3 regions of the Streptomyces sp. NBC_00203 genome follow, and region 2 is predicted to be linked to each of the others. Evidence: riboswitches for the same ligand, from Rfam matches in the RefSeq annotation. Region 2 holds a riboswitch; each other region holds the start of a gene.
The links. A riboswitch is a leader RNA that binds a small molecule or an ion and turns the genes downstream of it on or off. The one in region 2 is predicted to bind thiamine pyrophosphate.
Positions count from the first base shown of each region.

Region 1 (3,757 bases), 4.8 Mb from region 2:
ATGCTCACGGCCGACGACGGGCCGCGCCGCGTCCTGACGTTCCTGCTCCTGACGGTCGTCAGCGACACGGGCGCGTACGCGATCGGCTGGCGCTTCGGCAAGCACAAGCTGGCGCCGCGCATCAGCCCCGGCAAGACCCGCGAGGGCCTGTTCGGAGCGGTCAGCTTCGCGATGGCGGCGGGTGCGCTGTGCATGCAGTTCCTGATCGAGGACGGCACCTGGTGGCAGGGCCTGATCCTCGGCCTCGCGGTCGCGGCCAGCGCCACGCTCGGCGACCTCGGCGAGTCCATGATCAAGCGGGACCTGGGCATCAAGGACATGGGCACGCTGCTGCCGGGGCATGGCGGCATCATGGACCGGCTGGACTCGCTGCTGCCCACGGCTCCGGTGGTGTGGCTGCTGCTGGTGATCTTCGTCGGCTCGGGTTGACGGACAGCAGGTACTCTGGAAGGGCTCGCGGCATCAGACTGCGGGCCCTTTCGTACGTCCCCGCCACCGCGGGGGTGGTCCAGTGAGGTCTCCTGGCTTGGGTATGGCCCTGCCGTTGTCCCCGCCCGCGCGGGGTGCCAGGCCTCTGTAGTCATGAGGAGATGCCCGATCGTGGCACGTCCAGTCCCCGGCGAGCTCACCTTCGTCGCACCCCGCGGAGCCAAGAAGCCGCCGCGGCATCTCGCCGACCTCACGCCGGCCGAGCGCAAAGAGGCCGTTGCCGAGATCGGTGAGAAGCCGTTTCGCGCCAAGCAGCTGTCCCAGCACTACTTCGCGCGGTTCGCGCACGACCCCGCGGAGTGGACGGACATCCCGGCCGCCTCGCGCGGCAAGCTCCAGGAGGCGCTGCTTCCGGAGCTGATGACGGTCGTACGGCATCTGTCGACCGACCAGGACACCACCCGCAAGACCCTGTGGCGGCTCTTCGACGGCACGCTCGTCGAGTCCGTGCTGATGCGGTACCCGGACCGGGTGACCATGTGCATCAGCTCGCAGGCCGGGTGTGGCATGAACTGCCCGTTCTGCGCGACCGGGCAGGCAGGCCTCGACCGGAACCTCTCCACGGGTGAGATCGTGCACCAGATCGTGGACGGGATGCGGGCCCTCAGGGACGGCGAGATCCCGGGTGGTCCGGCGCGGCTGAGCAACATCGTCTTCATGGGCATGGGCGAGCCGCTCGCCAACTACAAGCGGGTCGTGGGCTCCATTCGCGCGCTCACCGACCCCGAGCCCGACGGACTCGGGCTCTCGCAGCGCGGGATCACCGTGTCGACGGTCGGGCTGGTCCCCGCCATCCACCGGTTCTCCGACGAGGGCTTCAAGTGCCGTCTCGCCATCTCGCTGCACGCGCCGGACGACGAGCTGCGCGACACCCTCGTCCCCGTGAACACACGGTGGAAGGTGCGCGAGGTGCTCGACGCCGGCTGGGAGTACGCCGCGAAGTCGGGGCGCCGGCTCTCCATCGAGTACGCCCTCATCCGGGACATCAACGACCAGGCGTGGCGCGGTGACCGGCTCGGCCGACTGCTCAAGGGCAAGCCCGTGCACGTCAACCTCATCCCGCTGAACCCGACCCCGGGTTCGAAGTGGACCGCCTCGCGGCCCGAGGACGAGAAGGCGTTCGTCGAGGCGATCGCGGCCCACGGGGTGCCGGTGACCGTCCGGGACACCCGCGGCCAGGAGATCGACGGGGCGTGCGGGCAGCTCGCGGCCACCGAGCGGTAGTCTGACCCCCGTAGGTACATCTTCATATTCCGACAGGGGAGCGCCACAGCGCTGAGAGTGCGGCAGCCGGGTCACCGGTGGGCCGCAGACCCTCAGAACCTTGCCCAGGTCATTCTGGGTAGGAAGTTCGGTCATTACTCGAGCTGTTGCGCCCTGCCCGGGAACCGTCAGAGGTTCCCGGGCAGGGCCGCGTCTCTTCCTGGTCAGCCAGGAGGAATTCAGTGAGCACCACCAAGACGTTCACGGCCGTCGTCGTCGGCCTGGGCCTCGTCACGCTCTCCGCGTGCGGGTCGTCCGACAGCAGCGGTTCGGCGGACTCGAAGACCGTCACGCTTGTCAGCCACGACTCGTGGGCCGTCTCCAAGAGCGTCCTCAAGGACTTCGAGAAGCAGTCCGGCTACACGGTCAAGGTCCTCAAGGACGGCGACGCCGGGCAGGCCGTCAACAAGGCGATCCTCACCAAGGACAACCCGCAGGGCGACGTCTTCTTCGGCGTCGACAACACCCTGCTGTCGCGGGCGCTCGACAACGGGCTGTTCCAGTCGTACGAGGCCAAGGGCGCGGACCAGATCCTCCCGGAGTACCGGGTCGACCAGGACAAGCATCGCGTCACGCCCATCGACTCCGGCGACATCTGCGTCAACTACGACAAGGCCTACTTCAGTGAGCACAAGCTGACGCCGCCGCAGTCCTTCGACGACCTGATCAAGCCCGAGTACAAGAACCTGCTCGTCACCGAGAACGCGTCCACGTCCTCGCCCGGCCTCGGCTTCCTGCTCGGCACCGCCGCCAAGTACGGCGACGACGGATGGCAGGACTACTGGAAGAAGCTCAAGGCCAACGGTGTGAAGGTCGTCGACGGCTGGGAGCAGGCCTACAACGACGAGTTCTCCGGATCCGCCGGCGGCAAGAAGGCCAAGGCCGACCGGCCGCTCGTCGTCTCGTACGCCTCCTCGCCGCCCGCCGAGGTCATCTACGCCGACCCGAAGCCGACCACCGCGCCCACCGGTGTCGCGACCGGCACCTGCTTCCGCCAGGTCGAGTACGCGGGGCTGCTCAGCAACGCCAAGAACACCAAGGGCGGCAAGGCGTTCATCGACTTCCTGGCCACCAAGGAGTTCCAGGAGGACATGCCGCTGAACATGTTCGTGTACCCGGTGGTCAAGGGCGCCACGGTGCCCGCCGAGTTCACGGAGTTCGGCCCGCAGGCCAAGGACCCCGAGATCCTGGCCCCCGCCAAGATCGCCGCCAACCGTGACCAGTGGGTCAAGTCGTGGACCTCGCTCGTACTGAAGTAGCCAAGGCGGCGCCCAGGAAGCGCGGGAGCGCGACGCGGCTCGGCCTCATGGCCCTGCCCGTCGCGTTCTTCGCCGTCTTCTTCGCCTACCCCGTCGCCGCGATCGTCGCGCGCGGCCTCAAAGTCGACGGGGCCTGGCAGCTCGGGCGGATCGGTGACGTGCTCGCGCAGTCCGACATCCGGCACGTCCTGTGGTTCACCACCTGGCAGGCGCTCGCGTCGACGGTGCTCACGCTGCTGATCGCGCTCCCCGGCGCGTATGTCTTCGCGCGCTTCGATTTCAGGGGCAAGCACGTCCTGCGGGCCGTGGTGACGGTGCCCTTCGTGCTGCCGACGGTCGTCGTCGGTACGGCGTTCCTGGCGCTGGTCGGCCGGGGCGGGATGCTGGACCAGCTGTGGGGCGTACGGCTGGACACCACCGTGTGGGCGATCCTGATCGCGCATGTCTTCTTCAACTACGCGGTCGTCGTACGGACGGTCGGCGGGCTCTGGTCGCAGCTCGACCCACGCCAGGAGGAGGCGGCGCGGATGCTCGGCCTCTCCCGGTTCGCGGCCTGGCGCAAGGTGACGCTGCCGGCCCTGAGCCCGGCCGTGGCCGCCGCCGCGCTCATGGTCTTCCTCTTCACCTTCACCTCCTTCGGCGTGGTGCAGATCCTCGGCGGCCCCACCTTCTCCACCCTCGAAGTGGAGATCTACCGGCAGACCTCGGAGATCTTCGACCTCGCGACGGCGGCGGTGCTGACGATC
Region 1 covers NZ_CP108126.1:7,628,913-7,632,669, forward strand. Annotated here, with positions in the region: gene OG975_RS34170 (phosphatidate cytidylyltransferase) at 1-429, shown strand, start outside; gene rlmN (23S rRNA (adenine(2503)-C(2))-methyltransferase RlmN) at 583-1,713, shown strand; TPP riboswitch at 1,738-1,856, shown strand; gene OG975_RS34180 (thiamine ABC transporter substrate binding subunit) at 1,935-3,011, shown strand; gene OG975_RS34185 (ABC transporter permease) at 2,987-3,757, shown strand, end outside.
Region 1: linked by a shared signal. The riboswitch ahead of OG975_RS34180 (thiamine ABC transporter substrate binding subunit) and the one ahead of thiO (glycine oxidase ThiO) in region 2 are both predicted to bind thiamine pyrophosphate.

Region 2 (3,757 bases):
CGGCGATGTCGGGGAGGGTGAGCCAGGCGGGGACGAGAGCATCAATCTTTGCGTCAATCTCGGTCACGGGACAAGCCTGCCATCCCGGACTGACAGTCGGAAGCCAAGGGCGTCCGACCTGGGGTAACGGATTAGGCCATGGCTGCCTTCAGAGGCTTCGACGGGTCCGCCAGAACTTCCGGGTCCATCGGGGTGCCCGCCTCGATGAGTCTGCGCCCCTGGGCCAGGTCCCTCGGGCGCCCCACGGCCAGAAGAGCGACCAGGCGGTTCTCGCGGAGCCAGCAGACCGACCAGGAGGCGCCCGCGGGGTCGCCGCGCCACACCGTGGCATCGGCCGGGGCATGGTGGCCGACGTACTGGACGAAGCGGCCGAACTGCTCGGACCAGAAGTACGGGACCGGGTCGTACGCCGCCGGGGCCTCGCCGATGATGTTCGCGGCGACCGTACGCGGGCCCTGGAGAGCGTTGTCCCAGTGGTGGACGAGGAGGCGGTCCTCATACCTTCCCGAAGGGAAGGAGGCACAGTCGCCGACCGCGTAGACGTCCGGTACGGAGGTGCGCAGGTGGTCGTCGGCCACGATCTCGTGGTGGGCGCCGAGTGCGATTCCGGAGCCGGCGAGCCAGGCCGTCGCGGGGCGGGCCCCGATGCCGACGACGACCGCGTCCGCGGGCACCCGGGAGCCGTCGTCGAGGACCACGGCACCCGGCTCGATGCGCTCCACGCGCGCGTGCGTTCGCAACGAGGCCCCGCTGTCCGCGTACCAGGACGCCATCGGCGCGGCCACCTCGGCGGGCAGTGCCCCGGCGAGCGGCCGGTCGGCGGCCTCGACGACGGTCACCGCGCACCCCGCCTCGCGCGCCGCCGTGGCGAACTCGGCGCCGATCCAGCCCGCCCCGACGACCACGATGTCGTGCTGCTGAGCGAGGACGGGACGCAGCCGCTCGGCGTCGTCCAGGGTGCGCAGCAGATGGACCCCGGGCACACCCTCCGCGCCCGGCAGCTGAATCGGCTCCGCGCCGGTGGCGATGACCAGGACGTCGTACGGCTCGGGCCCGGTGGCGGTGTCCAGCTCATGCTCGCGAGGCCGTACGCCGAGCGCCTCGCGCCCGAGCTGCAGATCGATGTCCAGTGCCTCGAAGTCGACGTCGAAGGCTGAGCCCTCGGCCTTTCCGAGCAGCACGGCCTTGGACAGCGGCGGCCGGTCGTACGGCTGATGGGGCTCCGCGCCGATCAGCGTCACGCTGCCCTTGAAACCCTGTTCGCGCAGGGCGACCGCGGTCTGCACACCGGCCATGCCCGCGCCCACGACGACGACCCGCCGTGCCGTACGCCCCTGCGACTGTGCCTGCGTCTGCTCGCTCACCTGATCACCATAGACAACTGACAATTCGTCAGTCAGCGGACGCGTTCAGTGACCTGTTCCACAATCCTCGCCGACCTGTCCGCCGACCTGCTCCACGATGCTCGTCCCGCTGCCCGTCCGCGACTCCCATTCCCAGGTCTCCTCCAGGCGTACGCGCCCGTCGGGCAGCTCGACCACGAGGGACACGCAGTGCCCCGACGAGGTGCTGCCGTCGTGCTTCAGCTGTACGTACCGGAAGTCGAGCCGGTCGTCCTGGCGGGTACCCAGAAGGTGGCCTCTTATGACGTCGCCGCCCGCGTATTCGGCCCAGATCTCGCCGTCCTTCTCGTGGTACGTGAAGCGGGTGCGGGTGCCCACCTGCCCGGGCGCCTGGTCGGCGACAGGGGCGAGAACGAGGCCGTCGAGCGAACGCGCCATGGGCGGAGGCTCCCTTACTGAGACAGGTGGCGGCGGGCTAGGGTGGCCACCGTAAAGCACTCGCGGGAGCCCGGACGTACTGGGCTGAGAGGGAGGCTGGGACGGCCTCCGACCGTACGAACCTGATCCGGGTCATGCCGGCGAAGGGAGGGGCTGGACGCCCATGTCGCCTACACGTACGTCAGACGTCCTCGTCATCGGGGGCGGAATCATCGGGCTCGTGACGGCCTGGCGGGCCGCGCAGCGCGGGTTCACGACCGCCCTCGTGGATCCCGAGCCCGGCGGCGGAGCGGCCCAGGTGGCCGCCGGAATGCTCGCCGCCGTCACCGAACTGCACTACGGCGAGCAGACCCTGCTGGGTCTCAATCTCGCCTCCGCGCGCCGCTATCCGGAGTTCGCCGCCGAGCTCACCGAGGTGACCGGCCAGGACCTCGGCTACCGCCAGTGCGGCACGCTGGCCGTCGCGCTGGACGCCGACGACCGCGCCCATCTGCGGGAACTGCACGCCCTGCAACGCCAGTCGGGGCTCGACTCCGAGTGGCTGAGCGGGCGCGAGTGCCGCCGTCTGGAGCCGATGCTGGCACCCGGGGTACGCGGCGGTCTGCGGGTCGACGGCGACCACCAGGTCGATCCGCGCCGGCTCGCGGGGGCCCTGGTCACCGCGTGCGAGCGGGCCGGAGTGGTGTTCCACCGGACATGGGCCGAGCGGCTGACCGTCGCGGGGGACCGGGCCACCGGAGTCGTCACCACGGCCGGCACCGAGCTCGCCGCCGGCCAGGTGGTGCTCGCCGGGGGCAGCCTCAGCGGGCGTCTGGCGGGCGTTCCCGACAAGGTCCTGCCGCCCGTGCGCCCCGTGAAGGGGCAGGTGCTGCGGCTGACCGTGCCGAAGCGGTACGCGCCCTTCCTGAGCCGCACCGTGCGGGCCGTGGTGCGCGGCAGCCAGGTCTACCTGGTGCCGCGCGAGAACGGCGAGCTCGTCGTCGGCGCCACCAGCGAGGAGCTGGGCTGGGACACGACGGTGACCGCGGGCGGCGTGTACGAGCTGCTGCGCGACGCCCATGAGCTGGTTCCCGGGATCACCGAGCTGCCGCTCACGGAGACCCGTGCGGGACTGCGCCCGGGTTCGCCCGACAACGCGCCGCTGCTCGGTCCGACCGAACTCGACGGCCTGCTGCTGGCCACCGGGCACTACCGCAACGGCGTCCTGCTCACGCCCGTCACCGGTGACGCGATGGCCCACGCCCTGACCACCGGTGAACTCCCCGACGAGGCCCGCCCCTTCACCCCCCGGCGTTTCAGCGCCGCCGCCCTCACGGAGCAGCCCGCATGAACATCTTCGTCAATGGAGAACGGCAGCGGATCGCCGCGGGGACCGCTCTCGACTCGCTCGTCGCGGCCCTCACCGTCGCACCGTCCGGCGTGGCCGCCGCGCTCAACGAAACCGTCGTCCCGCGCGGGCAGTGGTCGTCCACCGCCCTCTCCGAGGGAGACCGCGTCGAAGTCCTCACCGCCGTCCAGGGAGGCTGACCCATGGCCGACGATCCCTTCCTCCTCGGTGGTACGTCCTTCTCGTCCCGGCTGATCATGGGTACGGGCGGTGCGCCCAGCCTCGACGTCCTGGAACGCTCGCTCGTGGCGTCCGGCACGGAGCTGACGACGGTCGCGATGCGGCGCGTGAACGCCTCCGTGCACGGCTCGGTGCTGTCCGTCCTCGACAAGCTGGGCATCCGCGTGCTGCCGAACACAGCGGGGTGTTTCACCGCGGGTGAGGCCGTGCTGACCGCCCGGCTCGCGCGGGAAGCCCTTGGCACGAACCTGGTCAAGCTGGAGGTCATCGCCGACGAGCGGACGCTGCTGCCCGATCCGATCGAGCTGCTCGACGCGGCGGAGACGCTGGTGGACGACGGGTTCATCGTGCTGCCGTACACGAATGACGATCCTGTACTGGCGCGGAAGCTGGAGGACGCCGGCTGTGC
Region 2 covers NZ_CP108126.1:2,803,659-2,807,415, forward strand. Annotated here, with positions in the region: gene OG975_RS12865 (Rv2175c family DNA-binding protein) at 1-67, opposite strand, end outside; gene OG975_RS12870 (NAD(P)/FAD-dependent oxidoreductase) at 132-1,364, opposite strand; gene OG975_RS12875 (hypothetical protein) at 1,410-1,781, opposite strand; TPP riboswitch at 1,834-1,947, shown strand; gene thiO (glycine oxidase ThiO) at 1,945-3,111, shown strand; gene thiS (sulfur carrier protein ThiS) at 3,108-3,308, shown strand; gene OG975_RS12890 (thiazole synthase) at 3,312-3,757, shown strand, end outside.

Region 3 (3,757 bases), 2.5 Mb from region 2:
GAACCGATGATGACGCCCGCGAGCAGCAGACCGCTCATGTCGATGGACGGGTACAGGCCGTGGATCAGGCCGGTGTTGTCGTCGGTGTTGCCGGTCAGTGCCGCCCAGCCGATGAATTCGGAGCCGAGCACACCGATCAGCAGCAGCGAGAGCAGCGTGCCGATCACCGCCACCGATGTACGGGCGGAGAGGCCGTGGCACATGTAGAGCGCGATCAGCATGATGGCGCTGGCTCCGACGACCGCCACGACCAGCGGATTCGAGCCCTGCAAGATCGCGGGCAGGATGAAGAACGTCAGGATCAGGAAGCTGACGGCCAGCGCGACCAGCGCCATGATGCCGCGCATCCGGCCCACCACGACGACAACCAGTGCGAAGATCCCGGCGAGCAGAGCCATGGGGAGCTTCCGGTTCACATCGGTGACCGAGTACTGCAGATCCTTGGGCGCGGAGGGCTCGTACGCGACCACGACCTTCTCGCCCTCGTGCAACTGCCGCGACTGGTCGGGCTGGACGATCTCGGTGAACGTACGGCCCTTGTCCTTGCCGGTGTCGACCCGGATCGTCGCCTTCTTGCAGTCGCCCGTCGCCTGCTGCTGCGCGGAGGAGCCCTCGGCGGTGGAGGTGTCGCCTGTCGGGGTCTCCCCCGAGGCGTTCACGGACTTGCAGTCCACCTTGTCGATCTTGGTGACCGTCGCCTGCTGGGTCTGCCGGTCGAAGCCGACGCCGGTGCGCTCGTGAGAGGGAGCGCCGCCCGGCCACAACACCACAAGACCCACGACGACCGCCGCCGTGAAGGGGATCAGCACCGCGGCGATGACCTTGCGCAGATGCTTGGACACGGGGGTGGCGGGGCCGTGGCTGTGACTGTGCGAGTGGCCGTGCCCGCCGCCGGGACTGTGGCCGTGCCCATTGCCTGGTCCGTGACCGTCACCGGGTCCGGGGCCATGGCCGCCACCGTCCGGACCATGCCCGCGGCCGTCACCGGAGCCGTGTCCATGGCCGTCACCGGAACCGGGTCCGCGCGGCGGCTCGGACGGTGGGAACGGGGACTGCTGTGTCGTGGTCACCGACCGATCATCGCAAGAACGGAGGGGGCCCTCTGTTCACCGCGCCAGATATGACGCTAGCGTGGAGGCACCTTTGCACACGCGGGAGCTCGGAGCACCGGGCTGAGAGGGCGCTGACCTTCGTCTTAGCGATGTTTCACATGAAACATCGGCGGACGGAAGCCGCTGCGTCGACCGCCGAACCTGTTACCGGGTAATGCCGGCGTAGGGAGTAGGTCTCATGACCAACAAGGACGTACGCACGCCTGCCTCCAGCCAGACGGACGGGGCGCTTGCTCCGGCCGAGAACGGTGGGGTGTCCGCCCCGGCCGAGAACGGCGAGGCCGGGAAGTCCATCGGCTGGCACAAGGGGTACGTCGGGGGTTCACGCCCCGATCTACGGGTGCCGGTCCGCCAGGTGCACCTCACCAACGGGCAGTCCGTCACGCTGTACGACACCTCCGGCCCGTACACCGATCCGACCATCGACACCGATGTACGCAGGGGTCTGGCGCCGCTGCGCGAGAACTGGATCATCGCCCGCGGTGACACCGAGGAGTACGCGGGCCGCCCGGTCCGTCCTGAGGACGACGGGATCAAGCACACCTCACCGCGCGGGGGCCTGCGCAACCTCGACGCGGTCTTCCCAGGGCGGCCGCGTCAGCCGCGCAGGGGCCGCGCCGGAGAGGCGGTCACGCAGCTCGCGTACGCCCGGCGCGGAGAGATCACGCCCGAGATGGAGTTCGTGGCGGTCCGCGAGAACGTCGACCCCGAGGTCGTACGCGAGGAGATCGCCGCCGGCCGCGCGGTGCTGCCCGCGAACGTGAACCACCCGGAGATCGAGCCGATGATCATCGGCAAGCGGTTCCTGGTGAAGGTCAACGCCAACATCGGCAACTCGGCCGTCACGTCCTCCATCGAGGAGGAGGTCGAGAAGATGACCTGGGCGACCCGCTGGGGCGCCGACACGGTCATGGACCTGTCCACCGGCCGCAACATTCACACCACCCGCGAGTGGGTGCTGCGCAACTCCCCCGTCCCCATCGGCACCGTGCCGCTCTACCAGGCGTTGGAGAAGGTGGACGGCCGCGCCGAGGAGCTGACCTGGGAGATCTACAAGGACACGGTCATCGAGCAGGCCGAGCAGGGCGTGGACTACATGACGGTCCACGCGGGGGTACGCCTGCCGTACGTGCCGCTCACCGCGAACCGCAAGACCGGCATCGTCTCGCGCGGCGGCTCGATCATGGCGGCCTGGTGCCTGGCGCACCACAAGGAGTCGTTCCTGTACGAGAACTTCGAGGAGCTCTGCGAGATCCTCGCGGCGTACGACGTCACGTACTCGCTCGGCGACGGGCTGCGGCCCGGGTCGATCGCGGACGCCAACGACGCAGCGCAGTTCGCGGAGTTGAGGACACTCGGGGAACTCAACACGATCGCCAAGCGTTTCAACGTACAGACCATGATCGAGGGCCCGGGACATGTCCCGATGCACAAGATCAAGGAGAACATCGACCTTCAGCAGGAGATCTGTGATGAAGCTCCGTTCTATACGCTCGGCCCGCTGACGACGGACGTCGCGCCGGCGTACGACCACATCACCTCCGGCATCGGTGCCGCGATGATCGCCTGGTGGGGCACGGCCATGCTCTGCTATGTCACGCCCAAGGAGCACTTGGGCCTGCCCAACCGTGACGACGTCAAGACCGGCGTCATCACCTACAAGATCGCCGCCCACGCAGCCGACCTCGCCAAGGGGCACCCAGGTGCGCAGGAATGGGACGACGCGCTGTCCGACGCCCGCTTCGAGTTCCGGTGGGAGGACCAGTTCAACCTGGCCCTCGACCCGGACACGGCACGGGAGTTCCACGACGAGACACTGCCGGCCGAGCCCGCCAAGACGGCTCACTTCTGCTCCATGTGCGGGCCGAAGTTCTGCTCGATGAAGATCTCGCAGGACATCCGGCGGGAACACGGCGGTTCGCAGGTGGAGATCGAAGAGGGCATGGCGCAGAAGTCCAAGGAGTTCGCGGCCGCGGGCAACCGGGTCTACCTGCCCATGGCCGACTGAGCCGGACACATGTGCTGACTCCTTGACCCGGGCTGACTCCTTCACCCGGGCCCCGGTCACCACGACCGGGGCCTGCCCGGGCTGTGGGACGTCCTGCGGCCACGTCGTAACGGAAGAGACAAGATCGCGCATGGCGTGATCAACATCCCTACGCTGCCCGACATGGGCGGGATCGATGTGGCCAATGGAGTCGTCGGGGCTGTGCTGGGGATGCTGTTCGCAGTGCTGTTCCAACAGCCGCTGCAGGACAGCTGGTACAGGCTGCGCACTCGCTCCACGAGAGCGGTGCGCAGCCTGAGGCAGCGGGAGGAGTCCGCTCCCGCGTGGAGAACCTTCTCCCTGGGGCCTCTTCAGACCACCGCCCTGATCGTGGAAGGCGATGGCGAGTCGTCCATACCCGCCGAAGCCGTCTACATCCAGGTGCTCGACGAGGAGATCGAGCTGCCTTCGGACATGGTCGGCTGGCGGGCCGAGGTCGAGGCGGAGAGCGAGGGTTTGCGGGCAGAGGGCCGGACACCGTTGTGGAACGGTCCTCGATACGCGGTCGAATCGTTCGACGTCTCCCGCACCGCTCTCGACGAGCAGCCCGAAGTCCACCTGCGGCTGCGCCCGACGGATTACTACACCTTTCTGGCGG
Region 3 covers NZ_CP108126.1:5,265,996-5,269,752, reverse strand. Annotated here, with positions in the region: gene OG975_RS23645 (YibE/F family protein) at 1-1,070, opposite strand, end outside; TPP riboswitch at 1,142-1,298, shown strand; gene thiC (phosphomethylpyrimidine synthase ThiC) at 1,291-3,120, shown strand; gene OG975_RS23635 (hypothetical protein) at 3,256-3,757, shown strand, end outside.
Region 3: linked by a shared signal. The riboswitch ahead of thiC (phosphomethylpyrimidine synthase ThiC) and the one ahead of thiO (glycine oxidase ThiO) in region 2 are both predicted to bind thiamine pyrophosphate.